DNA from 2 places in the Streptomyces sp. NPDC028368 genome. Region 1 is predicted to be linked to the other one. Evidence: riboswitches for the same ligand, from Rfam matches in the RefSeq annotation. Region 1 holds a riboswitch; the other holds the start of a gene.
What was found. A riboswitch is a leader RNA that binds a small molecule or an ion and turns the genes downstream of it on or off. The one in region 1 is predicted to bind glycine.
Positions count from the first base shown of each region.

Region 2: it holds a riboswitch for glycine, as region 1 does, so the genes downstream of both, gcvT (glycine cleavage system aminomethyltransferase GcvT) here and gcvP (aminomethyl-transferring glycine dehydrogenase) in region 1, are expected to answer to the same signal.

Region 1 is NZ_JBVHTY010000038.1:1,229-16,569, forward strand. Features, by position in the region: gene ACZ4S3_RS40015 (sugar phosphate nucleotidyltransferase) at 1-2,230, shown strand, start outside; gene ACZ4S3_RS40020 (DUF881 domain-containing protein) at 2,307-3,239, shown strand; gene ACZ4S3_RS40025 (small basic family protein) at 3,236-3,568, shown strand; gene ACZ4S3_RS40030 (DUF881 domain-containing protein) at 3,574-4,518, shown strand; gene ACZ4S3_RS40035 (FHA domain-containing protein) at 4,649-5,485, shown strand; gene ftsR (transcriptional regulator FtsR) at 5,503-6,252, shown strand; gene ACZ4S3_RS40045 (bifunctional nuclease family protein) at 6,306-6,776, shown strand; gene ACZ4S3_RS40050 (MerR family transcriptional regulator) at 6,965-7,570, shown strand; gene ACZ4S3_RS40055 (DNA polymerase IV) at 7,637-9,091, shown strand; gene ACZ4S3_RS40060 (PRC-barrel domain-containing protein) at 9,001-9,384, opposite strand; glycine riboswitch at 9,500-9,597, shown strand; gene gcvP (aminomethyl-transferring glycine dehydrogenase) at 9,785-12,670, shown strand; gene ACZ4S3_RS40070 (DUF5999 family protein) at 12,757-12,957, opposite strand; gene ACZ4S3_RS40075 (hypothetical protein) at 13,258-13,851, opposite strand; gene ACZ4S3_RS40080 (glutamate-cysteine ligase family protein) at 14,445-15,341, shown strand, end outside.
Region 2 is NZ_JBVHTY010000011.1:10,734-26,994, reverse strand. Features, by position in the region: gene ACZ4S3_RS24620 (M1 family metallopeptidase) at 1-805, opposite strand, end outside; gene ACZ4S3_RS24615 (ABC transporter ATP-binding protein) at 964-2,061, opposite strand; gene ACZ4S3_RS24610 (ABC transporter ATP-binding protein) at 2,058-3,266, opposite strand; gene ACZ4S3_RS24605 (ABC transporter permease) at 3,263-4,273, opposite strand; gene ACZ4S3_RS24600 (ABC transporter substrate-binding protein) at 4,352-6,103, opposite strand; gene ACZ4S3_RS24595 (ABC transporter permease) at 6,180-7,178, opposite strand; gene ACZ4S3_RS24590 (enhanced serine sensitivity protein SseB C-terminal domain-containing protein) at 7,610-8,413, opposite strand; gene ACZ4S3_RS24585 (enhanced serine sensitivity protein SseB) at 8,476-9,294, opposite strand; gene ACZ4S3_RS24580 (AAA family ATPase) at 9,386-10,030, opposite strand; glycine riboswitch at 10,311-10,406, shown strand; glycine riboswitch at 10,407-10,515, shown strand; gene gcvT (glycine cleavage system aminomethyltransferase GcvT) at 10,549-11,676, shown strand; gene gcvH (glycine cleavage system protein GcvH) at 11,834-12,211, shown strand; gene glyA (serine hydroxymethyltransferase) at 12,315-13,574, shown strand; gene ACZ4S3_RS24560 (L-serine ammonia-lyase) at 14,362-15,744, shown strand; gene ACZ4S3_RS24555 (hypothetical protein) at 15,902-16,201, opposite strand.

The DNA.
Region 1 (15,341 bases):
GAAGAACGCAGAGGAAGCCCTCAAGGACGACGCTTTTCTGGTCATCTCGGGTGACGCCCTCACCGACTTCGATCTCACCGACCTGATCCGCTTCCACAAGGAAAAGGGTGCCCTCGTCACCGTCTGCCTGACGCGGGTTCCCAATCCACTGGAGTTCGGCATCACCATCGTCGACGAAGAGGGTCGGGTCGAGCGATTCCTGGAAAAGCCCACCTGGGGTCAGGTGTTCTCGGACACCGTCAACACCGGCATCTACGTGATGGAGCCGGAGGTCTTCGACTATTTCGAGCCCGATGTACCGGTGGACTGGTCCGGTGATGTCTTCCCGCAGCTCATGAAGGAAGGCAAGCCGATTTACGGCTATATCGCCGAGGGGTACTGGGAGGACGTCGGCACTCACGAGAGTTATGTCAAGGCCCAGGCCGATGTGCTGGAGGGCAAGGTCGACGTCGAGATCGACGGCTTCGAGATCTCGCCCGGGGTATGGGTGGCCGAGGGCGCCGAGGTGCATCCGGACGCGGTGCTGCGGGGGCCGCTGTATATCGGCGACTACGCCAAGCTCGAGGCGGATGTGGAGATCCGCGAGCACACCGTCGTCGGATCCAATGTCGTGGTGAAGAGCGGCGCCTTCCTGCACAGGGCCGTGGTGCACGACAACGTCTATATCGGGCAGCACAGCAATCTGCGGGGCTGTGTGATCGGCAAAAACACCGACATCATGCGGGCCGCGCGGATCGAGGACGGCGCGGTCATCGGCGATGAATGTCTGATCGGCGAAGAGTCGATCGTTCAGGGCAACGTACGCGTCTATCCGTTCAAGACCATTGAGGCCGGCGCCTTCGTCAATACCTCGGTGATCTGGGAGTCCCGCGGCCAGGCGCATCTCTTCGGCGCCCGTGGGGTGTCCGGAATCCTCAACGTCGAGATCACCCCGGAACTCGCCGTACGGCTTGCGGGTGCGTATGCCACCACGCTCAAGAAGGGCTCCACGGTGACGACCGCCCGTGACCACTCCCGTGGTGCGCGGGCGCTCAAGCGTGCGGTGATCTCCGCGCTGCAGGCCAGCGCCATCGACGTACGCGACCTGGAGAACGTCCCGTTGCCGGTTGCCCGCCAGCAGACCGCCCGGGGCAGCGCCGGCGGCATCATGGTCCGTACGACGCCCGGGGTGCCGGACTCGGTCGACATCATGTTCTTCGACGAACGCGGCGCGGACCTCTCCCAGGGCGGTCAGCGCAAGCTCGACCGGGTCTACGCCCGCCAGGAGTACCGTCGGGCCTTCCCCGGAGAAATCGGCGATCTGCGTTTCCCGGCGAGCGTCTTCGACTCGTACGCCGGATCCGTACTGCGGGCTGTGGACACCACAGGCGTCGCCGATGCCGGGCTGAAAGTCGTCGTGGACGCCTCCAACGGCAGCGCCGGTCTGGTGCTGCCCAGCTTGCTGGGGCGGCTCGGCGTCGACTCGCTCACGATCAACCCCGGTCTCGATGAGTCCCGGCCGACCGAGACGGCCGATGCCAGGCGCTCCGGGCTCGTACGGCTCGGGGAGATCGTGGCGTCGGCGCGGGCCGCCTTCGGTGTGCGATTCGACCCCGTGGGCGAACGGCTTTCCCTGGTGGACGAGCGCGGCCGGATCATCGAGGACGACCGTGCGCTGCTGGTGATGCTGGATCTGGTGGCAGCCGAACGGCGCAGTGGGCGGGTGGCGCTGCCGGTGACCACGACCCGTATCGCCGAGCAGGTGGCGGCGTACCACGGGACGCAGGTGGAGTGGACGACGACCTCGCCCGACGATCTGACCCGGGTGGCCCGGATGGAGGGCACGGTCTTCGGCGGGGACGGCCTCGGCGGGTTCATCATTCCCGAGTTCAGCAGCGTCTTCGACGGCGCGGCCGCGTTCGTCCGGCTGATCGGTCTGGTGGCCCGTACTCAGATCACGCTCAGCCAGATCGATGCGCGGATCCCGCGGGCGCATGTGCTGCGTCGTGACCTCGCCACGCCGTGGGCGGTCAAGGGTCTGGTCATGCGGCATGTGGTCGAGGCGGCCGGTGACCGGGACGTGGACACCACTGATGGTGTACGGGTCGTGGAGGCCGACGGGCGCTGGGTGCTGGTGCTGCCCGACCCGGCCGAGGCGGTCACGCACCTGTGGGCGGAAGGACCGGACGACGCCTCCGCCCAGCAGCTGCTGGACGAGTGGGCGGCCGTGGTGGACAGCGCCGGCCGCTGAGCCGCGGCCCACCGGCGTGCCCGCAATCGGGCACGCCGGTGGGGCCATTGGGGGACTGCGCGGGCGACGTGCGACGATGTGCAGCATGTCGCAGCAGCGCCCCGATCGGAGCACTCCCAGGAAGTCGGCTGCGCGCCCCGATGCGTCCATGTCGCTGCTGACCAACGTGATGGATCACAGCCTCGACGACGGATACGCGGAGGCCGCCGCGCGGAAGTCCGCCGCGGGCACCCGCGGTCTGCCGCGCACCCTGCGGGCGAAGTTGGGCCTGGCCGCCGGTCTGGTGCTGGCGGCCGTGGTCGTCACGGTCGGAGCCGCTCAGGCGCGGATATCGGCACCGACGCTGGCCAAGGAACGCGAAGAGCTGATCCATCGCATCCAGAAGGGCACCAGCGAGGCGGACAAGCAGCAGAAGCGGGTGGACGCGGCCCGGGACGCGGTCAGCCGGATGCAGCGTGAGGCGCTGCACAAGCACGGCGGCGACAAGGCCGAACTGCTGGCCCTGTTGTCCGGTTCGACCGAAGTGACCGGACCTGGCGTGAAACTTGTGGTGGACGACGCCAAGGACGCGGAGTCCAGTGGGGGAGGGCCGCGGGAGAGCAGTGGCTTCTCCGACACCGGGCGGGTACGGGACCGGGATATGCAGCGCGTGGTCAACGGCCTGTGGGAGTCCGGTGCGGAGGCCATCTCCGTCAATGGGCAGCGGCTTACGTCACTCTCGGCGATCAGAGCCGCGGGAGACGCCATACTGGTCGACAACAAGCCACTGGTGCCGCCTTATACGGTGCTGGCGGTGGGGGACGGGCAGCGGCTCAGCACCGCGTTCCAGGACAGCGCCGACGGTCAGTATCTGCACGTACTGCAGGAGAACTACGGCGTACGTACCAGGATTTCCGCCGAGAGCGAGGTCACGCTGCCGCCCGCGCCCAGTTTGATCGTACGTACCGCAAAGCCGCAGGCCGGTGCCGCCAAGGCGGATGGCGCCGACACAGGGAAGGGCACATCGTGATCGCCGTACTGGGCCTCATCGTGGGAGTCGTGGTCGGGCTTGTGGTCCGACCCGTGGTGCCGACGGTGGTCGAGCCCTACTTGCCGATCGCTGTCGTCGCGGCGCTGGATGCCGTGTTCGGTGGTCTGCGCGCCATGCTGGACGGCATCTTCGACGACAAGGTCTTCGTCGTCTCCTTCCTCTCCAACGTCGTCGTCGCGGCGCTGATCGTCTTCCTCGGCGACAAATTGGGCGTCGGCGCCCAACTCTCCACCGGCGTCGTCGTGGTGCTGGGAATCCGGATCTTCTCCAACGCTGCCGCGATCCGCCGGCACGTCTTCAGGGCGTGAGGCGGATGGCAACGGACGAGACCCCTGAGCCGGAGAAGAAGCCGGAGCCGCAGCCGGACCGTAGCCCCGCCGACCGGCAGCCGATGCCTCCCGAGAGCCGGCCCGCCCCCAAGGTCGCGGGGGAGGGAACCGAAGGGCGTAAACCGGACGACGCGCAGCAGAACGATCAAAAGCCGACAGGTGTCGACGCTCCGGCCGCGGAAGCGGAAAATGGGGCTCCTGGAAAGCCGGAGAACGGTCGCCAGCGGCTGGCCGCGAGCCTGTGGCCGCCGCGGCTGACCCGGGCTCAACTGATCGTTGCGCTGCTCCTGTTCATTCTCGGCCTCGGTCTGGCGATTCAGGTACGTTCCACGAGTGACAGCAGTGCGCTGCGAGGTGCGCGCCAGGAGGACCTGGTGCGCATTCTGGACGAACTGGACAACCGCTCCCAGCGGCTGACGGACGAACAGCGGCGCCTGGAAGGACAGAAGACCGAGCTGGAGAACAGCTCGGACCAGGCCGAGGAGGCCCGTAAGCAGACCGTGGAGAAGGAGCAGCAGCTGGGCGTGCTGGCCGGGACCGTCGCGGCGCAAGGGCCCGGCATCACCCTGACCATCGACGACCCCGGGCGCTCCGTCGAAGCGGACAAGCTGCTGGACACCATCCAGGAGCTGCGGGCGGCCGGAGCCGAGGCCATCCAGGTCAATGATGTACGGGTCGTCGCGAACACTTCTCTCTCGGATGTCAGCGGCGGCGTGGAGATTGACGGCAAACGGGTCACACAGCCTTACCGCTTCAAGGTCATCGGCAAGCCGGAGGACCTGGAGCCGGCGCTGAACATCCCCGGTGGGGTGGTTCAGACTTTGGAAAAGGAGCAGGCCAAGGTGTCTGTGACCCGGCAAAGGAAGATCATTGTGGATGCCTTGCGAGAGGCGAAGCGGCCTGACTACGCTCGGTCGTCTTCGCAGTGAGGTGTCCGCGTATGTCCATGGCCCGGGGAGGGCATGAGGTAGCGGGGGGTCGGCGCACCGTGATTGTGGTGTGTGAGGGAAACTGTCTGCAGGCCGCGGACGTTCACAGGATGTCCGGATCGGCCGGTGTGTGCATCGAGGGTTCGTCCTGCCCCACGGGCGGGTCTGTTTCGTTCAAGGGGAATCGCCCGTGAAGTTGTTTGGAAAGCTGTTCGGCAAGAGCGCCCGCCAGGAGGGCGGCAGCGGCTCGGCGCGGCATCGTGCCGCGGGCCGGCCCGATGAGAGTGGCGCGGACGAGGACCGTCCGCTCTTCCGTGACGAGGTCAGCGGTCCGTCCGGGGGGCACGGCGCGGGTTCTGTTGACCCCTCCGGTGCCGGGCGCATAGGTTCCCAGGAACCATCAGCCGCACGCACGGGTGGAGGGTTGGCCTTGCCGGTTTGTACGAGATGTGGGCACCGGAACGCCGAGGCGAGCCGGTTCTGCTCCAACTGTGGTGCGCCGCTCCGCCCGGGCGCACAGCCCGAGCGCGCCTCCGAGACGACCTCGACCATCTCCATCTCGGGGATCGAGGCCTATGACGCGGAGGCGACGGGTCAGACCCAGCTGCCGTCCCTGTCCCCCGAGGCCCAGGCGGCCGTCGACGCCCTTCCGATGGGTTCGGCGCTGCTGGTTGTCCGCCGGGGTCCGAACTCCGGCAGCCGCTTCCTTCTGGACAGCGAGCTGACCACGGCGGGTCGCCACCCGCAGGGCGACATTTTCCTCGACGATGTGACCGTGTCGCGTCGCCATGTGGAGTTCCGCCGCGGCCCGGACGGCCGGTTCACGGTCGCCGACGTCGGCAGCCTGAACGGCACGTACGTCAATCGCGAGCGCATCGACTCGGTTGCGCTCTCCAATGGCGACGAGGTCCAGATCGGCAAGTTCCGGCTGGTCTTCTACGCGAGCCAGCGAGGTGCCGGTATCTGACCGGCCAGGGAAGGCATATGCGCCAATCACCGACGGGCGGTGCCGGTTCTTCCGGCGCCGCCTCCTCGGACGGCAAGCCGGTGAGCATCGGTACGGTGCTCACTTTGCTGCGCGAGGAATTCCCCGAGGTCACCATCTCCAAGATTCGCTTCCTGGAGGCCGAGGGGCTGGTCGAGCCGAAGCGCACGCCTTCCGGGTACCGCAAATTCACCGCTGCCGACGTCGAGCGGCTGGCCGGCGTTCTGCGGATGCAGCGGGACCACTATCTTCCGCTGAAGGTCATCCGGGAGCATCTGGACGCCCTGGAGCGCGGTGAGCAGGTGCAGCTACCGGCCCAGGCCACTTCCTCCCGGGACCTGGTGCCGGGCATGCGTGAGCCGGACGAGGACCGCCCGGCGGCGGCCCGGGTCAGCCGGGCCGGGCTGCTGGCGGCCGCTGAGGTCGACGAGGCGGCGCTCGCCGACTGGGAGTCGTACGGACTCGTCGTCCCCGGTCCCGACGGCAGCTATGACAGCGAGGCCGTCACGGTGGCGAAACTGGTCGCCGAGCTGGGACGTTTTGGTCTCGAGCCGCGGCATCTGCGAGCCGTGAAGGCGGCCGCCGAGCGTGAGGCGGGCCTGGTGGAACAGGTCGTGGCCCCCCTTCGGCGGCACCGTAATCCGCAGACCAGAGCCCATGCGGAGGCCACCGCCAGGGAGCTGGCGACGCTGTCCGTACGACTCCATGCGGCATTGGTTCAGACCGCGCTGCGGGGCCAGCTCCAGTGAGCAAATGACGGCCCGACTACCCAAACCTGCCGGGCACGTCCTAGGGTTGCTGTGTGAACGAGCTCGACGTCGTGGGTGTCCGGGTGGAAATGCCTTCCAGCCAACCGATCGTGCTCCTGCGGGAGGTGGGAGGCGATCGCTACTTGCCCATTTGGATCGGGCCAGGGGAGGCCACCGCCATCGCCTTTGCCCAGCAGGGCATGGTCCCTGCCAGGCCGCTGACGCATGACCTTTTCAAGGACGTGCTCGAAGCGGTGGGCCAGGAACTGACGCAGGTCCGGATCACGGATCTGCGCGAAGGAGTGTTCTACGCCGAACTGGTCTTTGCCAGCGGAGTCGAGGTCAGCGCGCGTCCGTCGGACGCCATAGCGCTGGCGCTGCGCACTGGGACGCCGATTTTCGGTACCGACGGTGTGCTGGACGATGCGGGCATCGCGATCCCGGACGAGCAGGAGGACGAGGTGGAGAAGTTCCGAGAGTTCCTCGATCAGATCTCGCCCGAGGACTTCGGCAGCAGCCAGTGACATCGGCCGGCCGAAGCGTCTGATTCCGGCCAAACTATTTAGCCATTCCCCGCGCGAGGTCACGAGAAACCACTCGTAGGGTGATTATCACTCGGCGTGGCGAGCGCGGCGATCGTTGACGCACCCCAGGTGACTGCATACCGTCGATAAGGCAGGTCCCGTCCGGGACGTGGAGGACGGAGGGCGGCGTGGCAATCACCGGTGACGGTACGGCGGCGGAAGGGGCGTTGCCGCTCCACCCGAATGCAGCAGTGAACCGCGCACCGGCACAGCCCGCCGCGGTGTCGGGGGACTGCGCGACGGGCACCATCGGCTACCGCGGTCCGACCGCGTGTGCGGCGGCGGGGATCACCTACCGGCAACTCGACTACTGGGCGCGCACCGGCCTGGTGGAGCCGAGTGTGCGCCCGGCCTACGGCTCCGGCACCCAGCGGCTGTACAACTTCCGGGACGTCGTCGTCCTCAAGATCGTCAAGCGGCTGCTGGACACCGGGGTCTCGCTGCAGAACATCCGTACCGCCGTCCAGCATCTGCGCTCGCGCGGGCTGGACGATCTGACCCGGATGACGCTGATGAGCGACGGCGCCACGGTCTACGAGTGCACCTCGCCCGATCAGGTCGTCGATCTGCTCCAAGGCGGCCAGGGCGTCTTCGGGATCGCCGTCGGCGTGGTGCTGCGGGACGTGGAGAGCGCGCTCTCCGAACTGCACGGAGAGCGTCTGGACACCGGCGAGACGCTGGTCGGGAAGAACCCGCGCGACGAGCTGGCGCGGCGGCGCCACCGGGCCGGCTGAGCCCCGCACACAGCTCCCGGCCCGGCATCGGGTCGATTGTCAGTGCCATGCGGCAGCATCGGACATGTGAGAGCCGCGCCGACGATTCTGCATCTGGACATGGATGCGTTCTTTGCGGCCGCCGAGCAGGCGGCCAAGCCGAGCCTGCGCGGCAAGCCCGTGATCGTCGGCGGGATCGGGCCGCGCGGGGTGGTCGCCACGGCGTCGTACGAAGCACGGGTCTTCGGGATCCGCTCCGCCATGCCGACCGCGCAGGCGCGTCGACTGTGTCCCAACGCCGCCTATCTCAGTCCGCGTTTCGAGCTGTACCGCCAGGTGAGTGACAAGGTGATGGAGCTGCTGCATGCGCTGTCGCCGCTGGTGGAGCCGCTGAGCCTGGACGAGGCGTTCGTGGACCTGGAGGCGGGCGGTGTCGCGGCCGAGGTGGGTGCCGTACGGGGCGTGGGGGAGCGGCTGCGGCGGGAGATACGGGAGGCCACGGGGCTGACCGGCTCGGTGGGGCTCGCCGGGGCCAAGATGCTGGCGAAGATCGCGTCCGAGGCGGCGAAGCCGGACGGCCTGGTGGTGATCGAGCCCGGCACGGAGCGGGAGCTGCTGGGGCCGATGCCGGTGCGGACGCTGCCCGGGGTGGGGCCGGCGACGGCCGAGGCGCTGCGCCGGGCCGGGATCCACACCGTCGCGGAGACCGCGGAGGCGGGGCAGGACGAGCTGGTGCGGCTGCTGGGGAAGTCGCATGGGGCCGGGCTGCATGCGATGGCGCTGGGGCAGGACGACCGCCCGGTGGTGGCCGAGCGGGATGCGAAGTCCGTTTCGGTCGAGGACACCTTCGAGGTCGATCTGACCGACCGGACGCGGGTGCGGGCCGAGCTGGTGCGGCTGGCCGAGCGCTGTGTGCAGCGGCTGCGGGCGGCCGGGCGGTCCGGGCGCACGGTGGTGATCAAGGTGCGTAACTACGACTTCTCGACGCTGACCAGGTCGGAGACGCTGCGCGGGCCCACGGACGACCCCGCGGTCGTACGGGAGGCGGTGGCGCGGCTGCTGGAGACGGTGGACACCACGGGCGGGGTGCGGCTCCTCGGCGTGGGGGTCAGCGGGCTGGCCGATTTCACGCAGGAGGATCTGTTCGCCCAGTTCGCGACGGAGCAGGAGGCCGAGGAGGCGGCGGCCAGGGCCGCGGCGGAGCCGGTGGCGGATGCGGCGGGGGAGCCGGAGACGGCGGAGGAGCGGCCGCGGCGCTGGCATCCGGGGCTCGATGTGGTGCACGACGAATTCGGCAGCGGCTGGGTGCAGGGCAGCGGGGTGGGGAGGGTGACCGTACGTTTTGAACAGCCGTGGTCCGCACCGGGGAGGGTGCGGACCTTTGCCGTCGATGACCCGGCGCTGCGGCCGGGGGAACCATTGCCGCTGGTGGGCGGGGCGCCTGCGGGTGCTCAGTCCTCGGAGCCGGCGACCCGGCCGAAGTCCTTGTCGCCCGAGGGCGGGCGGGGGTCGGAGGCGGGGGAGGAGATATCCAGTCGGTAATGGTGGTACAGCTGGAGTTCCTGCTCGGGGGAGAGATGGCGGCCCACCCCGAAGTCCGGGGCATCCTTGATCAGCTTGCGGTCGTAGGGGATCTGCAGCCCCTCATCGCCCAGCTCGCTCGGTTCCAGGGGGACGAACGCATCCCGGCTGAAGAGGCCGGTACGCACCGCAGCCCACTCCGGCTCGCCTGTCGCGTCATCGAGATATACCTCGTCAATGGTCCCGATCTTGGTGCCGTTCCGGTCGAACGCTTTGCGGCCGATCAGGCTCCGGGGATCGATATCTGTGTGCACAGCCCCTCCTTCGTGGTCGCAACGGCATTGTGACAACTACCAAACGGCACATTTCATGCCCTGGCCACTCGAGGGTTCCCTCTTGAGGTGCGCTGGTAGGCTGACGGATGGCCGCTGACCCCATGCGGGAGAGTCCCTTGCCGTTCGCGGCGGGGGCGCCGAAGGAGCAAATCCTCCCCGGAATCTCTCAGGCATCCGTACCGCATGGACGAGGTCACTCTGGAAAGCAGGGCGGGCCGCGGACGGCATGGTGCCGGGCCCCTCCTCACCGACGGTGAAAGCCGGCCCGCAGCCCGCGGCCCGGTGAAGCTCTCAGGTTGAGATGACAGAGGGGGAGGCCGTCCGGGCACCAGCGCCTTGGTGCCCCTCGTAGGTCGCAATGACCAGGAGGCCCCCGCAGATGACCACCAATCGCATCTCCTTGACCGAGCTGGAGCGCGGCACCCCCTTCGAGCGTCGGCACGTCGGTCCCGACCACGAGGCGCAGGCCAAGATGCTCGCGCAGGTCGGCTTCGGATCGCTGGACGATCTCACCGACACCGCCGTACCCGACGTGATCAAGAGCGCGGAGGCGCTCGGCCTGCCGCAGGCCCGTACGGAGGCCGAGGTGCTCAAGGAGCTGCGCGGCCTCGCGGACCGTAACCAGGTCCTCGCCTCCATGATCGGACTCGGTTACTACGGCACGTTCACCCCGCCGGTGATCCTGCGCAACGTCATGGAGAACCCCTCCTGGTACACGGCCTACACGCCCTACCAGCCGGAAATCTCGCAGGGCCGTCTGGAGGCGCTGCTGAACTTCCAGACCATGGTCGCCGACCTGACCGGCCTGCCGACCTCCGGTGCCTCCCTGCTGGACGAGGGCACCGCCGCGGCCGAGGCCATGGCGCTCTCCCGCCGTATCGGCAAGGTCAAGGAGGGCGTCTTCCTGGTCGACGCGGACTGTCTGCCGCAGACCGTCGCGGTGATCCAGACCCGCGCCGAGCCGACCGGCGTCGAGGTCGTCGTCGCGGACCTGAGCGACGGCATCCCCGCCGAGATCGCCGAGCGCGGCGTCTTCGGCGTGCTGCTGCAGTACCCGGGTGCCTCCGGCGCGGTGCGTGACCCGCGCGCCGTCATAGCCCAGGCCCAGGAGCTGGGCGCGGTCGTCACCGTCGCCGCCGACCTGCTCGCCCTGACGCTGCTGACCTCGCCCGGCGAGCTCGGCGCGGACATCGCGGTGGGCACCACCCAGCGCTTCGGCGTCCCGATGGGCTTCGGCGGGCCGCACGCCGGCTTCATGGCCGTACGCGACAAGTTCGCCCGCAGCCTGCCCGGCCGTCTGGTGGGCGTCTCGGTCGACGCGGACGGCAACAAGGCCTACCGCCTGGCCCTGCAGACCCGCGAGCAGCACATCCGCCGCGAGAAGGCCACCAGCAACATCTGCACCGCTCAGGTGCTGCTCGCCGTCATGGCCGGGATGTACGCCGTCTACCACGGCCCCGACGGCCTGCGGACCATCGCCCGGCGCACCCACCGCTACGCCGCCGTCCTGGCCGAGGGCCTGCGGGCCGGCGGGGTGGAGATCGTGCACGGCGCGTACTTCGACACGCTCACCGCGCGGGTGCCCGGCCGGGCCGCCGAGGTCGTCGCCAAGGCCCGCGAGGCCGGTGTGAACCTCCGCCTGGTGGACGCCGACCTGGTCGGTATCGCCTGCGACGAGACCACCGGGCGTGCGCAGCTGGCCGGTGTCTGGGGCGCCTTCGGGGTGACCGGCGACGTCGAGCAGCTGGACGCCGTCGCTGCGGAAACGTTGCCTCAGGGGCTGCTGCGCGGCGACGACTACCTTGCCCACCCGGTCTTCCACCAGCACCGTTCCGAGACCGCGATGCTGCGCTACCTGCGCACGCTGGCCGACAAGGACTACGCGCTGGACCGCGGCATGATCCCGCTCGGCTCCTGCACGATGAAGCTGAACGCCACCACCGAGATGGAGCCGGTCACCTGGCCCGAGTTCGGCCAGCTGCACCCCTTCGCACCCGCCGACCAGGCGCAGGGCTATCTGACGCTGATCCAGGAGCTGGAGGAGCGGCTCGCCACGGTCACCGGCTACGACAAGGTCTCCATCCAGCCGAACGCCGGATCGCAGGGCGAGCTGGCCGGTCTGCTGGCCGTGCGCGCCTATCACCGTGCCAACGGCGACGAGCAGCGCACCGTCTGCCTGATCCCCTCCTCGGCGCACGGCACCAACGCCGCCAGCGCCGTGATGGCCGGCATGAAGGTCGTCGTCGTCAAGACCGGCGAGGACGGCGAGGTCGACACCGACGATCTGCACGCCAAGATCGACAAGCACCGTGACGAGCTCGCGGTCCTGATGGTCACCTACCCCTCCACGCACGGCGTGTTCGAGGAGCACATCACCCAGATCTGCGCGGCGGTGCACGACGCCGGCGGCCAGGTCTACGTCGACGGTGCCAACCTCAACGCGCTGGTCGGCCTCGCCGAGCCCGGCAAGTTCGGCGGCGATGTCTCGCACCTCAACCTGCACAAGACCTTCTGCATCCCGCACGGCGGCGGCGGTCCCGGCGTCGGCCCGGTTGGCGTCCGCGCCCACCTGGCGCCGTACCTGCCCAACCACCCGCTGCAGCCCACCGCGGGCCCCGAGACGGGCGTCGGGCCGATCTCCGCGGCCCCCTGGGGCTCGGCCGGTATTCTGCCGATCTCCTGGGCGTACGTCCGCCTGATGGGCGGCGAAGGCCTCAAGCGGGCCACCCAGGTCGCGGTCCTCAGCGCCAACTACATCGCCAAGCGCCTGGAGCCGCACTACCCGGTGCTCTACACCGGCCCCGGCGGCCTGGTGGCACACGAGTGCATCATCGATGTCCGGCCGCTGACCAAGGCGACCGGCGTGAGCATCGACGATGTCGCCAAGCGGCTCATCGACTACGGGTTCCACGCGCCGACGATGTCCTTCCCGGTGGCCGGCACGCTGATGATCGAGCCGACCGAGAGCGAGGACCTGAACGAGCTGGACCGGTTCTGCGACGCGATGATCGCCATCCGCGCGGAGATCGAGAAGGTCGGTTCGGGGGAGTGGGACAAGGACGACAACCCGCTGTGCAACGCCCCGCACACCGCGTCCGCGCTCGGCGGCGACTGGGCCCACCCGTACACCCGCGAGGAGGCCGTCTTCCCGGCCGGCGTCGTGGCCGCGGAGAAGTACTGGCCGCCGGTGCGCCGTATCGACGGTGCCTTCGGTGACCGTAACCTCGTCTGCTCCTGCCCGCCGCTGGACGCGTACGACGCCTGATGCGGCCGTACGGGGTACCCCGTACAACATCAAGGGCCCTCGGCGATGTCCGCCGGGGGCCCTGTTGTACTGCCAGGGGTGGCGCGTCAGGCCACGCTGGCGACCCGCTCGGCCTGCCGGTGCGGGGCGATGACCTGTCCGTCCGGCAGCAGCTCACCGGTGTCCTCGAAGAGCAGGACGCCGTTGCACAGCAGGCTCCAGCCTTGCTCGGGGTGGTGCGCCACGGGATGAGCGGCTTCCCGGTCGCTGGAGTCTGCGGACGGGCAAGGAGGTTGGTGCTGACACATGGGAGTTGTCTTTCGCTGCGGTGTGAACGTCGTCGTGCGGCTCGATGAGGTGGTCATGGCCGCTCCCCCGTTTCCATCGGTTGAACCCAGTGTTGCCCCACGGACGGGTTTCCGCAGGGATTTCGCCGCAGTGGTACTCACTGGATAAGGACGCATCACCCGTGCGGGCGGTTCAATTGCATTCCTTCCCAAGGACGTTGGGAGTCGTGTTGACCCACTGGACCGCCCGGGTGAGCGCAAACGAGCGCCCCGCGGCCGGAAAGGGTCGCGGGGCGCTCGGCTGGGCGACGGTGTGCGCCGTCAGGCCGCCGGGGAGTCGAGCAGCGGGCCGGGCGGGGTGAGGCGCAGGGTGAGCCGGGGGAGCAGATCGGCGACCCGCTGCGGGCGGTGCGGGGCGATTCCCGGCGGGGCGGGCGCCAGCGGCACCAGCAGATCACCGGGGGCGGGCAGCCCGGCGGCGCCGTCCGAGGCGATGTCGTGATGCAGCCAGAGGGTGAGCATGTACAGCTCCGGGACGGACAGCAGCCGCGGCTGGTACGCCGTGGCCAGGGAGTCGGCCTGCTGGAGCGCCTGCTCGGTCGCGCCGACATAGGGGCCGCCGCAGAAGTGCGAGAACGTCCACCCGTCGGCCGTGAGCATCGCCTCGGCAGCCGCCACGGCGCGCTCGCCGCTGCGCACCAGGAAGCGCCATCCGGCCAGCCGGGTAAGCGGCGTGTCGCCGCCGCGGCTGACGTCGTCCCAGACGTGGACGGGCAGCGGGTGGTCGGGGCCGAGCGGACCCTGATGGGCGCGCAGGGCGGAGGTAGGGGCCTCGCGAACGGCGGTGGGCGAGCTGAGGGCGGCGAGAACGCTGCGCAGGGCGGGCGCAGGGGCAGGGGGGAGATGCAGCGGCATGGTGGGTCGCCTCTCACTTCGGAGACACGGTGAAGCCGGGCAGGTGCGGACGGCGCTGTCAGCGGGTGGGGCCAGAGCATGGCCGGCCGGCGCGGCGGCCCGTGGGTCAGCCCGCAGTGCCCCAGTGCCGGTGAGAACACCGCACCACTGGGCGCCAACTCTCTGCCTCGTCTGCGGAGTTTATACGACGTATGTTCTGAAAATGTTTCGGCTAGTTGTCTTGCGAATTTCCTGCAAGGGGGAATCCGGACCCTTCTGAAGGGTGGTTTCCGCCGCTTTGCGCAGGCCTTTGGATGCGCCACCTCGCATTTCCCTGGAGGTGTGGTAGGCCGGATCTCGTCGGTGTTTTTCACAAGAGAATTGCGGATGGCGATCGCCGCCGAGATATGCCCATGGAATGTGCCACGAGTGAACCCTGGTGTGTTCCCGGCCCGCCACCACTTCGAGCCTATCGGGACGGGCACGCCCCCGAGGCGTTATGGATCAGATTGCTGGGGCATCATCGACCGTAGCGCGTGCCCCGGTGGTGTCGGGGACGGCCCCAACCGGCCCGTGGTCGCGGGCCGTTCGCTTGATCGAGGAGGGACCCTTCGATGGGGGAGAAGGTCGCCGCGGACGGGATAGACCTGGCTGACCGGGAGCGTTATCGAAGAAAGCTGCACGAGTGTCTTGCGGGATTGCACAGGCTGCTGACGGAGCAGCGGTTCGACCGGCCCAAGAATCTCATTGGCCTGGAGATCGAGCTCAATCTCGCGGGCGCGGACGGACTCCCGCGAATGCTGAACTCTCAAGTTCTGGAACGCATCGCGAGCCGTGATTTCCAGACCGAACTCGCCCAGTGCAATCTCGAGGTCAACATCACGCCGCACCGATTGTCCGGCCGGGTCCTGGACCAGCTCGCCGAGGAACTCCGCACGGGCTTCGCGTACGCGGACAGAAAAGCGCGCGAGGTCGCCGCCCGGATAGTGATGATCGGCATTCTGCCGACCCTGACCGCCACCGACCTCACGGCCGCCAGCCTCTCCGCCATCGACCGCTATGTGCTGCTCAACGACCAGATGCGGGCGGCCCGCGGCGAGGACTTCGCCATCGACATACAGGGCGTCGAGCATTTGGTCTCCCGGTCGGCCTCGATAGCGCCGGAGGCCGCCTGCACATCCGTGCAGTTGCACCTCCAGGTCACCCCGGGCCGCTTCGCCGCCGTCTGGAACGCCGCGCAAGCCATCGCCGCCGTACAGGTCGCCATCGGGGCCAACTCGCCCTTCCTCTTCGGCCGCGAGCTGTGGCGCGAGTCGCGGCCGCCGGTCTTCCAGCAGTCCACCGACACCCGGGCGCCCGAACTCCAGGCCCAAGGGGTGCGCCCGCGCACCTGGTTCGGGGAGCGCTGGATCGACTCCGCGTACGACCTCTTCGAGGAGAATCTGCGCTATTTTCCGCCGCTGCTGCCGATCCCAGGGCCGCAGGAGCCGCTGCGGGTCCTCGATGAGGGC
Region 2 (16,261 bases), on a different contig from region 1:
CGGTGATGCCGTAGACGTCGACATTGCCGGCGGGCAGGGTCGGGTCGGTGGCGACGTAGATGGGCGTGCCGGCGGGGGTGGTGCCCGTACGGACGTCGAATTTGCCGATGGTGGCGGTGGCCAGGTACGTCGCCATCGGGCGCCGCTCGCGCCAGTGGGCATAGGAACGGCCGTGCGCCTCCCCGGAGTTGATGAGCCGGCCGTTGGAGACGCCGGTCAGTCCCTTGGGGGCGTCGATGCGGATGTCGTACGTCGCCTTGTCGCTGGGGTGGTCGCTGGAGGGGAACCACGTCGAGGCGGCGTTCGGCTCGCAGGCGACGAAGACGCCGTCCTTGGTCTTCATCCAGCCGTAGTCGGAACCGAAGACGATCGGGCCGCTGAGCGGCTGGGGGACGCCGTGGTAGACGACGGTGACGGTGAACTTGCGGCCCTTGGCCAGCGGGAAGTCGGGGGTCACCGATATCTCGTCGCCGGACCGGGCGAAGTGGGCGCGCCGGCCGTTCACCCGGACCGAGTCGACCCGCAGCTTCTGCAGGTCGAGGTCGAAGGCGGAAAGGCTCTGGGTGGCTCTGGCGGTCAGCGTCGTACGGCCGTCGAGGCGGCCCGAGCCGGGGTGATAGCTGACGCCGAGGTCGTAATGCAGGGCGTCGAAGCCGCCGTTGCCCAGATCGGGGAAGTACGGGTCGCCGATGCCGGGGGCGCCGGGCGAGGCGGCCGGGGCCGCGGCGATGGTGGCGGCGGAGGCCACCGCCGTGGCGAGGGCGAGCCAGCGGGAGGTGCGACGGGCAGAACGGGAGAGTGCCATGAGCCGTCCCTTCGGACCTTTCGAACACACGGATGATGATGAACAACCGTGCCGACTCTGCACTCTCCCGCCCCGCTATGCCCAGGACTTTGCCAATTCCTCGGCAGTTACTGCTTACTTGCTGCTCACTCGGTGCTCATTCAGTGCCTCTTCGGCGTCTATTTGCCGCTCAGCTGCTTCTCGGACCGGTCGGCCGGCGTGTTCTCCGGGTGGTGGCAGGCCACCTGGTGGCCGGTGCGCAGGGCGACCAGCGGCGGTTCGGTGGTGGCGCATTCCTCGGTCGCCTTCCAGCAGCGGGTACGGAACCGGCAGCCGGAGGGGGGGTTGATCGGCGAGGGCACATCGCCCTTGAGCAGGATCCGGTCGCGCTGGGTGCGCCGCTTGGGGTCGGGCACCGGCACGGCGGACATCAGCGCCTTGGTGTACGGGTGCATCGGCGTCTCGTAGAGCGACTTGCGGTCGCTGAGCTCCACGATCTTGCCGAGGTACATCACCGCGATCCGGTCCGAGACGTGCCGGATGACCGAGAGGTCGTGGGCGATGATGACGTACGTCAGGCCCAGCTCCTGCTGGAGGTCGTCCATGAGGTTGACGACCTGGGCCTGGATGGAGACGTCGAGGGCCGAGACCGGCTCGTCGGCGACCACCAGCTTGGGCTTGAGCGCCAGCGCGCGGGCGATGCCGATGCGCTGACGCTGGCCACCGGAGAATTCGTGCGGATAGCGGTTGTAGTGCTCCGGGCTCAGGCCCACCAGCTCCAGCAGCCGCTGCACCTCCTTCTTCACGCCGCCCTCGGGCTCGACGCCCTGGAGGCGGAAGGGGGTGGAGACGATGCCGCCGATGGTGTGCCGCGGGTTCAGCGAACCGTACGGATCCTGGAAGATCATCTGGACGTCGCGCCGCATCGGCCGCAGCTTGCCCGGCGAGAGGTGGGTGATGTCCTGGCCCTGGAACTCGATGGAGCCGCCGGTCGGCTCGTCGAGCCGGGTGATCAGCCGGCCCATCGTCGACTTGCCGCAGCCGGACTCGCCGACGACGCCGAGGGTTTCCCCGGGCAGGACGTCGAAGTCGATGCCGTCGACCGCCTGTACGGCCCCGACCTGGCGCTTGAGCAGGCCCTTGGTGATCGGGAAGTGGCGGACCAGGCCTCGGACGCGCAGCAGGGGCTCGGCCTCGGAGGACGCCCGAGCGGGCGGCTCCTCCGTCCCCTTCTGGAGCGGGATCTTCTTGTTCTGCTCGTCTGTCGTCTCGGTCACAGCTTCGGCGCAATCTCTTCGGTCCAGATACGCTCCCGCTCCTCCTGCGCCATGTGGCAGGCGGAGAAGTGCCCGCCGTCGACCTGGCGCAGTTCGGGGCGCACCGTGCGGGTGAGGTTGTCCTTGGGGACATCCGCGTACGGGCAACGGGGATTGAAGGCACAGCCGGACGGCACGTTGATCAGGCTGGGCGGCGAGCCCTTGACGGGGATCAGCCGGTCGGTCTGGTCACGGTCGATACGCGGCATGGAGCCGAGCAGACCCCAGGTGTAGGGGTGCTGGGGCGCGGAGAACACCTTGTCCGCGGGCCCCCGCTCCACACACCGGCCGCCGTACATCACCAGCAGGTCATCGGCCAGCTCGGCCACCACACCCAGGTCGTGCGTGATGATGATGACCGCCGAGCCGAACTCCTTCTGCAGATCGCGGATCAGGTCCAGGATCTGCGCCTGGACGGTGACGTCCAGGGCGGTGGTCGGCTCGTCCGCGATCAGCAGCTCCGGGTTGTTGACCAGCGCCATCGCGATCATGGCGCGCTGGCGCATACCGCCGGAGAACTGGTGCGGATGGTCGTCCACCCGCTTGTCCGGCTGCGGGATGCCGACCCGGTCGAGCATCTCGACGGCCCGCTTGCGCGCGGTCTTCTTGCTGACGTCGTTGTGGACGCGGTACGCCTCCACGATCTGGTTGCCGACCGAGTAGAAGGGGTGCAGCGCGGACAGCGGATCCTGGAAGATCATCGCCATCTGCCGGCCGCGCAGCCGGCGCACCTCGTCCGGATCGGCGCCGACCAGCTCCTTGCCGTCCAGCCAGATCTCGCCGGACATCGTCACCTTGCTGCGCTGCTGGCGCGAGGCCCGGTGCAGTCCCATGACGGCGAGCGAGGTCACGGATTTACCGGACCCGGACTCGCCGACGATGCCGAGCGTCTTGCCCTTCTCCAGGCTGAACGTCAGCCCGTCGACGGACTTCACCACGCCGTCGTCGGTGTTGAAGTGCACCTTGAGGTCGCGTACTTCGAGGAAGGAGGAGGTCTTCCGGTCCCCGGTGTCGGGGGTGGGCTCGGCCTCCCCGGCCTTGGCCTCGGGCTTGGCCTCAGTCTTCGCTTTGGCCTCGGTCTTGGCCTCAGCCGTCGCCTCGGGCTTCGCCTCAGCCGTTCCGGCAGCTTCCGCCGCGCCGTTCTTGTCCTCGGAGGAGTCGGTCACGAGAGCCTCACCCGCGGGTCTACGGCGGCGTACAGAACGTCCACCACCAGGTTGCAAATGACGATGAAGAACGCGGCGAGCAGGGTGACGCCGAGAATGTTCGGCAGGTCGTTGGCGTTGATCGCCTCCACCGCGAAGGCGCCGACTCCCTTGAGGGAGAAGACCTGTTCGGTGATCAGCGCGCCGCCGAGCAGCAGGCCCAGGTCCATGCCGAAGACCGTGATGATCGGGGTGAGCGCGGCCCGCAGGCCGTGCCGTACGACGACCTTGCGTTCCCGCAGGCCCTTGGCGCGGGCGGTGCGGATGTAGTCCTCGCTGAGCGTCTCGAGCATGCCCGCTCTGGTGAGCCGGGCGTAGAGCGCGGAGTAGAGGAAGGCCAGGGTCACCCAGGGCAGGACCAGGGTCCGGGCCCACAGGAACGGATCCTCCAACAGCGGTACGTAATCGCTGCGTTCGAAGATCGGCCACTGGTAGGTGAACAGGGCCAGCGCCAGGGCGCCGGTGAAGAACATGGGGAGCGAGACACCGGCCAGGGCGACGCCCATGGCCAGCCGGTCGAAGAGCGAGCCGGGACGCAGTGCGGAGAGCACACCGGTGGCGACACCGGAGACCACCCACAGCACGGCCGCACCGGCGGCCAGCGACAGCGTCACCGGGAGCCGGGACTGGATTTCCGGCCAGACCTCGATATGTGTTTTGAAGGAGTAACCGAAGCACGGCACATGGCACTTGGCCGCTTCCGGACCGAATTTGTAGTCGACGCCGACGAAAATGCCCTTGAGGAAATCCCAGTACTGCTCGTACACGGGCTTGTCCAGGCCGAGATTCTTCTTCACCGCGGCGATGTCCGCGGGCGTGGGGGCCTTTCCGATGTACTGCTGGGCAAGCTGGTCGGTGGTCTGCCCGGCCATTTTCGGCAGCAGGAAGAAGATGCCGAAGGTGACCGCGCTGACGATCAGCAGCAGGATCACTGCGCTGATCAACCTGCGGATGATGTACGAGAACACGGGGATGCGGCGTCGGCGCCGCGGACCGGTTGCGACCGGCCCGCGGACACCAATGCCTTCACCTGCCTTCCAGGGCTGCTACTTCTTGACGCCGATGTTGAGGTAGTCGTACTGACCGCTGAAGGCCGAGGTGGACACCATGTTGGTGGCCTGGGGCGAGCGGTACATCAGGACCTTGAAGTAGGTGAGCGGGACGATCGCCGCCTGCTCCATCGTCTTCTTGTCGATCGCGGCGTACGCCTTCTCGCGAGCAGCCTTGTCGGTGTTGGCGATGGCGGTGTCGAGCAGCTTGTTGATCTCCGGGTCGTCCAGTTCCGAAAGGTTGGAGTTGCCGGACTGGCTGATCGCCTTGCCGTTGAGGATCTGCTGCAGGTAGCCGTAGCCGGTCGGGAAGTCCGAGCCCCACTGGAACATGATCAGGCCGACGTTGTTCTTCTTGTTGAACTTGGGCACACCGGCGTAGTCCGAGGTGTACTTGCTCGTCGGGTAGCTCTGGATCTTGGCGTTGATGCCGATCTTCTTCAGCGACTCGATGACCGAGGTGGCCGCGTCCACCTCGTCCTGACGGTCACTGCGCGCGAGGATGGTGGTGTCGATCTTGCCGGCGCCGCACTTGGCCCAGTGCTTCTTGGCCTCGGTCAGGTCCAGCTTGTCCTTGTTGTACTTCTGCGGGTACAGGTCGAACTTCTGGTAGCCGTCGATGTCGGTCGGCAGCACCGTGGAGGCGATATCGCCGCGTATCGGGCCGCCGAGCGAGGTCTGCACGGCCTTCTTGTCGACCGCGTACTCGACGGCCGTCCGGCACTCGATGTTGTTGAACGGCTTCACGTTGGTGTTGAGCGCCGTGTAGACGAGCCGCTGACCGAGCGTGTTGTCGGTGTTGCCCTTCTCCTTGGGGTCCGTCAGGAGCTGGGCCTGCGTCTGGCCGTCGACGCCGCGGCCGGCCAGGTCGATCTGGGTGTTGCCGGACTGCAGGTCCTTGTCGATGGTCGACTGGGCGACCTTCAGCTTCAGGACGATCTTGTCCGGCAGCTGCTTGCGCAGCGGGTCGGTCTTGGCGGACCAGTGCGGGTTACGGACGAGGGTGAGCTGCTTGCCCTCCTCGTAGCTCTGGTACTTGTACGAGCCGGAGGAGACCACGGACTTGGTGTAGTCCGCGCCCTTGTCCTTGGCCTGCGGCACCGGGGCGGTCTGCGGGGCGCTGACCAGGTAGTCGAACTCGGCGAACGCCTTCTTGAGGTGGAAGACGATCGTCTGGTCGTCGGGCGTCTCGATGGACTTCAGACCGGCCTTGCTCTTGTCCTTGTAGGGACCCTTGTAGCCGCCGTCGTTGTCCTTGAGGAACTGCTGGAAGTAGTTCGGGCCCAGCGAGAGGGTGTCGCGCGCGAAGTTGCTGCGCTCGACCGCGTACTTGACGTCCTGTGAGGTGATCGCGGAGCCGTCGTCGTACTTCAGGCCCTTGCGGATCTTGTACGTCCAGGTCTTGCCGCCGTCGGTGGGCTTGCCCATCGACTCGGCCAGGTCCGGGACCAGCTCGTTGCCCTTCTTGCCGGCGCCCGGCTTGAAGGTGGTGAGCGGGCGCGCGTAGAGCCGGCTGAAGTTGTAGATGAAGGCGTAGTAGGTGTTGCCCGGGTCGAACGACTCGGGGGCGTCGCTCATCGCGTAGTTGAGCGTGCCGCCCTTCGCGTCCGAGGCGTTGACGACCCCTGTGGTCGCGGCGTTCGCCTTGCCGGAGCCGCTGTCGGAGCCCTTGCCCCCGCTGCAGCCGGCCAGCAAGAGGCCGGCGCTGGTGATGGCCGCGATAGCCGCGACCGGAACTGACCTTCGCATCGTGGTCGGTATCCCCTTCGTTCGTCGAAAACGTCAATAGGTGGTTGAGGCTTCTGGGCGCAGATGCCGGCGGAAATCAGCGGCTGCGCGGGTCCAGCGCGTCCCTCAGACCGTCACCGAGCAGGTTGAACGCCAGCACGGTGACGAAGATCGCGAGGCCGGGGACGATCATGTACTGAGGGTCGACCTCGTAGTACTTGACCGCCTGGTTGAGCATGCCGCCCCAGGACGCCTGGGGTGGCTGGATGCCGACGCCCAGGAAGCTCAGCGCCGCCTCGAAGAGGATGTTGGAGGGGATCAGCAGCGTCGAGTAGACGATGATCGGTCCCACCAGGTTGGGCAGCAGTTCTCGGAAGAGGATGAACGGCCCGCGGGCGCCCATGCCGCGCGCGGCGTCCACGAATTCGCGTTCCCGCAGCGACAGTGTCTGCGCCCGCACGATCCGCCCCATGTACGGCCAGTTGAAGAAGCCGATCACAAAGATCAGGACAGAAATGTGCAGCGGCAGACCCTCCATGCCGAACGCGCCGCCCTGCAGCGAGGCGGAGATCGCGATGGCGAACAGCAGCAGCGGGAAGGCGAGGAAGACATCCATCATGCGGCTGATGAACGCGTCCACCCGGCCCCGGTAGAAACCGGCGACCACACCGAGGACGGTGCCGATGGCGACGGACAGCAGGGTCGCGCCGAAGGCCACGATCAGCGACACCCACGAGCCCTCGATGATGCGGGCGAGCAGGTCCCGGCCGAACTTGGGGTCCACGCCCAGGGGGTGATCGGCGCTCATGCCGCCGAAGTCGCCCTTGGGCAGCGTGGTGTTGGGGTCGATCAGGCTCTGGTTGGGGCTGTCCGGGTCCAGGCCGAGCAGGGCCTGGAGGGGACGCGAGAGCGCCGCGAGGATGACGAGCAGGATGACAACGATGGCGCCCGCTACCGCGACCTTGTCGCGGCGGAAGCGCAGCAGCGCGATCTGGCCGAGTGAGCGCCCTTGGATGCGCTTGCTCTCCACGCCTTGCAGCACCGCTTCCGGCTGCGCCTCAGCAGCCGCCCCGGTGGTCTCGATCGGTGCGGTCACGGTGCCTTTGACCCCTCTCGGCCGACGGTGGTCGGCCCATGCCCGCCGCGGTAGCGGCTTGGTTCACATCACTGGTGCAACAGCCGCAACGGGCGCGGCCGAGGCAAAGTCGAACGGACATCGCGGAAGTGCGCCCAGGGAAAGTCCAGGGATCACGCAATGCCGGTTGGGATGGTCGGTCGTACAAAGAGCCGAAGCTCTCTGTTGCGGGAGTCTTCATCCGATTCGCGATCACTCACCAGACCTGGCGGTGAATGGATGCGCAACTGTGATGTGGCCAGCGGGGTTCCGTTATACGGACGGCAATACCGGCTGAGCGGAGCGAATATGTGCGGCAGCGGCACTCAACTGCGGGGCGCATGGGGCCAATTCGCCCCAAGATCGACGCCGGTGGCGACGCCCGACGGCGGCCTCCGGTGCTGACGTGGGCGTCAGTACGGGCGCGGGTAGCCGTATCCGTACGCGGGCGCGGCGGCGGTCGGCTGACCCGGTGCCTGGCCGTAGCCGTCGCGGTCGAAGAAGGGGCGGGTGGACGCGCGCATCCACATGCCGACGGGGTCGAATTCGTCGTTCATCGCGACCGTCGACACGGGCAAACCATCCGGAACGGCACCGATCGACTGCTGAATCATCAGCCGCACCGAGTCCACCGCCTGCTGCCCGGTGTCGTACAGATCCAGGCCGATCGCCAGATACGGGGCACCCAGCGCGGGTTGCACCCAAGCCCGGCGCAACGACCGCACAGCGGGCGTCCGATGGGCATTCTGCGCGAGCAGGGCATAGAACTGCGGAATGTCGATGACCGGTTCGGAGATCCGCAGCGGCCCGGCGGGCAGCCGGTCGAGGCCGCCGGCGATCCGGCGCAGATCCAGCCACGGAATACCGACGCCGCCGCCGGGGGCATGCGGGTTCAGCCACAGACCCCAGCGGTCGGGGAAGAGCGCGGCGGCGATCTCGGGGCCGGTGACGAGCTCGTGGTCGCGGTTCCAGCCGGACGCGGCGAGCTCGGCGGCGGAGGTCACACAGGGCGCATAGCCCAGGCCCTCGACCTCCATGTTTCCGTACTGCGCATCGGGCATCCCGGCGCGGCCCTGCCACAGCAGCATCCAGACCTGGCCGGCGGCGAGCGCCTGCAGCAGCGCCTCATAGGCGTCGTAGCGGCCGGGCGAGACCTGCTGCAGCGCCTGTTCGACCTGACCGGCCGCCGCCGCTCCCTGATGCGCACCCGCGCTCACGTGGTCCGTCCCTTCTCATCGGCAGGGCACGTGTGGGTGCGCCCGCCCGTCATCCAACCAGCTTACGAGTGGTCCCGGGAGTAGAAGGGCCGCACGCGCTCCAGCATCCAGTCGGCGACGGGATCACCCTGGGCGATGTCGAGCATGACCAGCTGTACGGGCCAGGGCACCGGCACCGCGCCGAGCGCACGTCCGAGGGCATCCAGGGCCGCCTGGCGGGCGGTGCCGTCGTGCAGCGCGGAGAGGTCGGCCGCCATCTGAACACCGACGAACAGTGTGGGCGTGTCGCCCTCGACACTTGCCAGGGCACGCCGGGCAGTCAGGACAATTCCGGCACCGGAGAACTCCAGTCCGGCCGCGGCCAGGAAGTCCACCGGCTCCTCCTGCCAGTCCGGCTCGAAGAGCCGCACCCGGCCGCCGCTCGGCAGACCGCCGTCCGCCTCCGCACGCCCCGCCCGGCACAGTTCGGCCACCGCGAGCGGCGGCAGCGGGACGCCGATGGTGCCGTCCGGGTTGACCGCGATCCCCAGCTTCGGCGGCAGGCCGCGGGCGAACTCCCGGGCCGGGGCGACGGTGAAGGACATATGCGACCCGACGGCCTTCATGAACTCCTGCTCGGAGCTGAAGACCGGAACGTATGCCACGCCCTCGATCTCGACCGTGGGCAGATCCAGTCCGCGCCCGCCCGGCCCCGCGTACTCCGGTCCGCCGCCGTTGGGCAGCGGCACCCACACCCGGCTGCGCCCCAGGACCTCCACGATCCGGCCACCCGCGCCCGGGTGCCCGACCGCGGCCGAGAGCACTTCTTCCAACTCGTTCGCAGGCCAGGCCAGCTGCGGTATTCCCTGCTCCGGAAAGTTCCCCTGCTCCGGAAATGTCATCTGCATCCACCCGTTCCGAACCGCGCCATCTGGCCAACGACCCTAGACGAGAAACCGGGAGGCGGGACGTGCGGGGCAGGGGCCCGCCGGCTCAGTCGAAACCGACCGTCTCCAGCACGGTCGCCGCGCGCCGGTCCAGCAGCACCACCGAGCCGAACCCGCGCGGCAGCCGCCCCGACTCGGCCGCACCGACCAGCCGGCCCACCGCACCCCGGTGCCGCGCGAAGGCATAGCCCGAAACCCCGCGCCCCCGCGACCGCTGGCCGGACAGCGCCACCCGGGGCGGCACATCCAGCAGCACCAGATGCAGCCCACGGCCGTCGCGCCGGGCCGCCCGCGCGATCCACCGGCGCACCCAGGCGAGCGTCCCGCAGTCGTGCACCACCACGCTGGCACCGGAACGCAGCGCCCGGCGCAGCCCGAGGTAGTGCGCGGCCCGGACCAGCGGACGGTAGAGCCCGTACGGCAGCCGGCGCAGCCTGCCCCGCTCCCAGCGCTCGCGCACGTCCTGCGAATCGATGCGGTGCACCGCGGCGCCCCGCGCGTCCAGCGACGGCACGATGCGGTGCATCAGGGTGCTCTTGCCGCTGCCGGGCAGCCCGGAGACCACCACCAGATCGCCCGCCGGGAAGCGCATCTCCACCGGGGCGCGGCCGGCGCCCCGCAGGTCCACGACGCCGGCGCCGCGGCCGGGCCGTACGACATTCCTCGGCGCGCGCCGAGGACGGCGCGCCACGGCCGGCGGTCCCTGGGGAGCGACCCCTGACGTTGTCGCGAATGCGGCTTCGCTGTGCACCGTGATCGCCCCTCCCGGTCCGGTTCGGGTCCGTTCGGTCCCGTCCCCTCCCCGCAGAGTGTCAAGAAAAGGTAATGCCCTTCAAGGCGATTGCCGGATCTGCCCACGTCGTGACCGGGTGACGGCCACCCCTCCTCCATCCGGCGATCCCGTGCAATGATGTCGGCGCCACGTGCGCACCTCTGCTCACCTGTGCACAGCCAACTGCATACCGGCCGCTTGAATCCGCGCGGGAGAGTCCCCGGCCGCCACGGCGGGGCGCCGAAGGAGCAAGTCCTCCCTTGAATCTCTCAGGCCCCTATACCGCGCGGGCGAGGCAGATCTGAAAAGCGAGCCGCAGCGGTGCGGCTCCACCCAAGGTGCAAACCGGGTCCGTTCGCGGGATCCCGGTGAACCTCTCAGGTTCCGATGACAGATGGGGAGAACGTCTTGTCACCCATGCCTGGGAGCCCAGAACCATGACTGATGCCCCCCGCCGCACCGCGCTGGATGAAACCCATCGCGCGCTCGGCGCGACCATGACCGACTTCGCCGGCTGGGACATGCCGCTGCGTTACGGCAGCGAGCGCGACGAACACGTCGCCGTCCGCACCCGCGCCGGTCTCTTCGACCTCTCCCACATGGGCGAGATCACCGTCACCGGACCGCAGGCCGCCGACCTCCTCGACTACGCGCTGGTGGGCAACATCGGCGGAGTCAAGACCGGCCGTGCCCGCTACACCATGATCTGCGATGCGCAGGGCGGCATCCTCGACGACCTGATCGTCTACCGCCTGGCCGACCAGGAGTACATGGTCGTCGCCAACGCCTCCAACGCCCAGGTGGTGCTGGACGCGCTGATGCAGCGGCAGGCCGGTTTCGACGCCGCGGTCCGCGACGACCGGGACGCGTACGCCCTGCTCGCCGTCCAGGGACCGGAGTCCCCCGGCATCCTCAAGCGCCTGACCGACGCCGATCTGGACGGCCTCAAGTACTACGCGGGCCTGCCGGGCACCGTCGCCGGTGTCCCGGCACTGATCGCCCGTACCGGCTACACCGGCGAGGACGGCTTCGAGCTGTTCGTACGGCCCGCGGACGCGGTCGCCCTCTGGGAGGCGCTGACCGAGGCGGGCAAGGACGCCGGGCTGGTCCCGTGCGGGCTCTCCTGCCGCGACACGCTGCGTCTGGAGGCGGGCATGCCGCTGTACGGGCACGAGCTGACCACCGCGACCACGCCGTTCGACGCGGGCCTGGGCCGGGTCGTGAAATTCGAGAAGACCACCAACAACGGTGACTTCGTGGGCCGGGGCGCGCTGACGGCGGCCGCCGAGCGCGCCGAGGTCACCCCGCCGCGCAAGCTGGTCGGACTGATCGCCGAGGGGCGCCGGGTGCCGCGCGCCGGTTACCAGGTCGTCGCGGCCGACGGCACGGTCATCGGCGAGGTCACCTCCGGGGCACCCTCCCCCACCCTGGGCAAGCCGCTCGCCATCGCCTACGTGGACGCGGCCTACGCCACGCCGGGCACCGAGGGTGTGGCCGTGGACATCCGTGGAAGCCATGAGCCGTACGAGGTCGTCGCGCTGCCCTTCTACAAGCGCCAGAAGTAAGCGCCGGAAGCAAGCAGCGGAAGTCAGCGGCGGATGTCAGCGTCCGACGTTCTGACGTAACGGTTCACCACGGGAGCGGCACCCGCTGCCGTCTCACTGTGCAAGACGCGCCAGACCCCTTTCACGATCACACCTTCGCGTACAGGAGAATCGAGCCATGAGCAACCCCCAGCAGCTGCGCTACAGCAAGGAGCACGAGTGGCTGTCGGCCGCCGACAACGGCGTGTCGACGGTCGGTATCACCGAGCACGCCGCCAACGCGCTCGGCGATGTCGTCTACGTGGACCTGCCCGAGGTCGGCACGGCGATCACGGCGGGCGAGACCTGCGGTGAGCTGGAGTCCACCAAGTCGGTCAGCGATCTCTACGCGCCCGTCGACGGCGAGATCGTGGAGACCAACGAGGACGTCGTCGCCGACCCCTCGCTGGTGAACTCCGCCCCGTTCGAGGGCGGTTGGCTGTTCAAGGTGAAGATCAGCGGCGAGCCGGGCGACCTGCTCTCGGCCGACGAGTACGCCGCCTTCGTCCAGGGCTGAGGCCTCCCGGCCCTTCCCCGTCCCTGCCGCCGCCCGCGTGGAAGCTCTCCCGGACTCCGTCCGGGGGGACCCCCATCGAGCCCCCTGACTCCAGGAAAGACTCATGTCGCTTCTCAACAGCTCCCTCCATGAGCTCGACCCCGACGTCGCCGCCGCCGTCGACGCCGAGCTCCACCGCCAGCAGTCCACCCTCGAGATGATCGCGTCGGAGAACTTCGCTCCCGTCGCCGTCATGGAGGCCCAGGGCTCCGTCCTCACCAACAAGTACGCCGAGGGCTACCCCGGCCGCCGCTACTACGGCGGCTGCGAGCACGTCGATGTCGTCGAGCAGATCGCCATCGACCGCATCAAGGCGCTCTTCGGCGCCGAGGCCGCCAACGTCCAGCCGCACTCCGGTGCGCAGGCCAACGCCGCGGCGATGTTCGCGCTGATCAAGCCGGGCGACACCATCCTGGGTCTGAACCTCGCGCACGGCGGGCACCTGACCCACGGCATGAAGATCAACTTCTCCGGCAAGCTCTACAACGTGGTGCCCTACCACGTCGACGAGAAGACCAACCTGGTCGACATGGAAGAGGTCGAGCGCCTCGCCAAGGAGCACCGCCCGAAGCTGATCGTCGCCGGCTGGTCCGCGTACCCGCGCCAGCTGGACTTCGCCGAGTTCCGCCGCATCGCCGACGAGGTCGGCGCGTACCTGATGGTGGACATGGCGCACTTCGCCGGCCTGGTGGCCGCGGGCCTGCACCCCTCCCCGGTGCCGCACGCCCACGTCGTCACCACCACCACCCACAAGACGCTGGGCGGCCCCCGCGGCGGCGTCATCCTCTCCACCCAGGAACTCGCCAAGAAGATCAACTCGGCGGTCTTCCCGGGTCAGCAGGGTGGCCCGCTGGAGCACGTCATCGCGGCCAAGGCGGTCTCCTTCAAGGTCGCGGCGTCCGAGGAGTTCAAGGAGCGCCAGCAGCGCACCCTGGACGGCGCCCGCATCCTCGCCGAGCGCCTGATCCAGCCGGACGTCACCGAGGTCGGCGTCTCCGTCCTCTCCGGCGGCACCGACGTCCACCTGGTCCTGGTCGACCTGCGCAACAGCGACCTGGACGGTCAGCAGGCCGAGGACCGCCTCCACGAGGTCGGCATCACGGTCAACCGCAACGCCATCCCGAACGACCCCCGCCCCCCGATGGTCACCTCCGGCCTGCGCATCGGCACCCCCGCGCTGGCCACCCGCGGCTTCACGGCCGAGGACTTCCGCGAGGTCGCCGACATCATCGCCGAGGCGCTCAAGCCGTCGTACGACGTCGAGTCGCTGAAGGCCCGGGTCACGGCACTGGCGGAGAAGTACCCGCTGTACCCGTCCCTGTGACGCGATTCACCGCGCTCGGCACGGTGCCGCTCGACACGGTGCCACTCGGCACGGTGCCGCTCGCCGCGTAATGCACTGAGTCCGGTCACCGATCAGCCGCTGAGTCAATCAGTCGGTCACGGAGTCAGCGACTGACTGACTGACCGACTCGGTGACTGCGTCATTCAGTGCATCGCGCGGCGCCCGCCAACACCAAAGCCCGTCACTCTCCGCCAGAACTCCACAGGAACTGATTACACTCCGTAATCGTTGCTGGAGTAGGAAGGAGGCGACGGGCAAGGCACACCGTGCGGGCGAGAGACGAGGCACACAGCGCGCATCCGCCAGGGCGTGGCGACATATACGCCCTGCGCGATGCGCAGGACCGCCCTTGGCGATGCGCCAGTACCGGTCCCGGGACCGGGTCGGCGCGCCGCGGGATGCGGTGCCGCACGGCGGAGCACCGTGGAGTGCAGCACGGGATGCGCTCCACGGCGCAGGGCGCCAGCCGTGGGTCCGGGACCGGACACCGGTCCCGGACCCCCAGGCCCCGCCGCCCCGCCGGTCTGCCGGTCTGCTCGTGCCCGTCCCCCACCCCGCCCCCGCCCCCTCGCTGCAAGGCCGCGCCATCTGCCGTTATCCGTGATGACGGCCACCTGACGATTCGCGTCCGTAGGCCCATGCCGCCATCCGGGTTACGCTCAAAAGTCGGCGCAGAAACGTGCCTGCTGCCGTATGGGCTCCACCCCCGCCCCCACAGCTCCGCCGCTCCACCATCCATCACGAGCAGACAAGGGAGTCCGCCACCGTGGCCATCTCCGTCTTCGACCTCTTCTCCATCGGCATCGGCCCCTCCAGCTCCCACACCGTCGGCCCGATGCGCGCCGCCCGCATGTTCGTCGGCCGGCTCAAGAAGGACGGTCTGCTCGCCCAGACGACCTCCATACGCGCCGAGCTCTTCGGCTCCCTCGGTGCCACCGGCCACGGCCACGGCACGCCCAAGGCCGTACTGCTGGGCCTGGAGGGGCACTCCCCGCGCACGGTCGATGTGGAGACCGCCGACGACCAGGTGGAGCGCATCCGCAGCACCGGCCGCCTGCGCCTGCTCGGCGAGGAGATCGGTGCCGCCCACGAGATCGACTTCGACGAGAGCCGCGAGCTGATCCTGCACCGCCGCCGCTCCCTGCCGTACCACGCCAATGGCATGACCCTCTTCGCGTACGACGCCGGCGGCGCGCCGCTGCTGGAGAAGACGTACTACTCCGTCGGCGGCGGCTTCGTCGTGGACGAGGACGCGGTGGGCGAGGACCGCATCAAGCTCGACGACACCGTGCTCAAGCACCCCTTCCGCACCGGCGACGAGCTGCTGCGCCGCTCCCACGAGACCGGCCTGTCCATCGCCGCGCTGATGCTGGAGAACGAGAAGGCCTGGCGCACCGAGGAGGAGATCCGCGAGGGGCTGCTGGAGATCTGGCGCGTCATGCAGGGGTGCGTGGAGCGTGGCATGGCCCGCGAGGGGATCCTGCCGGGCGGGCTGAAGGTGCGGCGCCGCGCCGCCAACGCCGCCCGCGCCCTGCGTTCCGAGGGCGACCACGCGGCTCACGCCATGGAGTGGGTCACCCTCTATGCGATGGCCGTCAACGAGGAGAACGCCGCCGGTGGCCGGGTGGTGACCGCGCCCACCAACGGCGCGGCCGGGATCATCCCCGCCGTGCTGCACTACTACGTCAACTTCATCCCCGGCGCCAACGAGGAAGGCGTGGTCCGCTTCCTGCTCGCCGCCGGCGCCATCGGCATGCTCTTCAAGGAGAACGCCTCGATCTCCGGCGCCGAGGTCGGCTGCCAGGGCGAGGTCGGCTCCGCCTGCTCCATGGCCGCCGGCGGCCTCGCCGAGGTCCTCGGCGGCTCCACGGAACAGGTGGAGAACGCCGCCGAGATCGGCATGGAGCACAACCTGGGCCTGACCTGTGACCCCGTCGGCGGTCTCGTCCAGATCCCGTGCATCGAGCGCAACGGCATGGCCGCCGTCAAGGCCGTCACCGCCGCCCGGATGGCGCTGCGGGGCGACGGCCGCCACCACGTCTCCCTCGACAAGGTCATCAAGACCATGAAGGAGACCGGCGCCGACATGAGCGTCAAGTACAAGGAGACGGCGCGCGGCGGGCTCGCGGTGAACATCATCGAGTGCTGAGCCAGAGGTCAGCGCCGGGCCGCCGCGGCTCGGCGCTCTCGCTCGGGGCTGTCGTGCGGCCGCCTCTCAGCTCCCGTACGAGCTCGACGGCCATCACGTCGTAGCCGCAAGGCTACGGTGCACCACTGACACCGCGCGGTGCGCGCGTGGGCGCCGGCTATCTGCCGATCTCCCAGGCGAAGGGCGGGAGTTCGCGGGCCCGGGAGTAGATGTCCAGGGCGCAGGCCGCGGGGACGAAGGGGTGGACGCGGGCGCCTTCGAGGCCGGCGAGGAGGCGGGCGCAGTGGCAGACGCAGCCGGCGACCTCTGTGCCGTGGCGGTCGATGATGGTGGCGGCGTCGTGGGGCCCCTCGCACCGGGCCGGGTCCTTGGCGGCGGCCGCCGCGCAGCGGCCCTGAAGGGTGTGCGCGGGTGGGGCTGTCGGGGGGTTTGTGGCGTGCTCGAGTCGGTATTCCATTGGCGTCCCCCTGGTGGTGCGGTGATCGCTTTCGTGGGCTGCCTGCGGGCGCCCAGGACA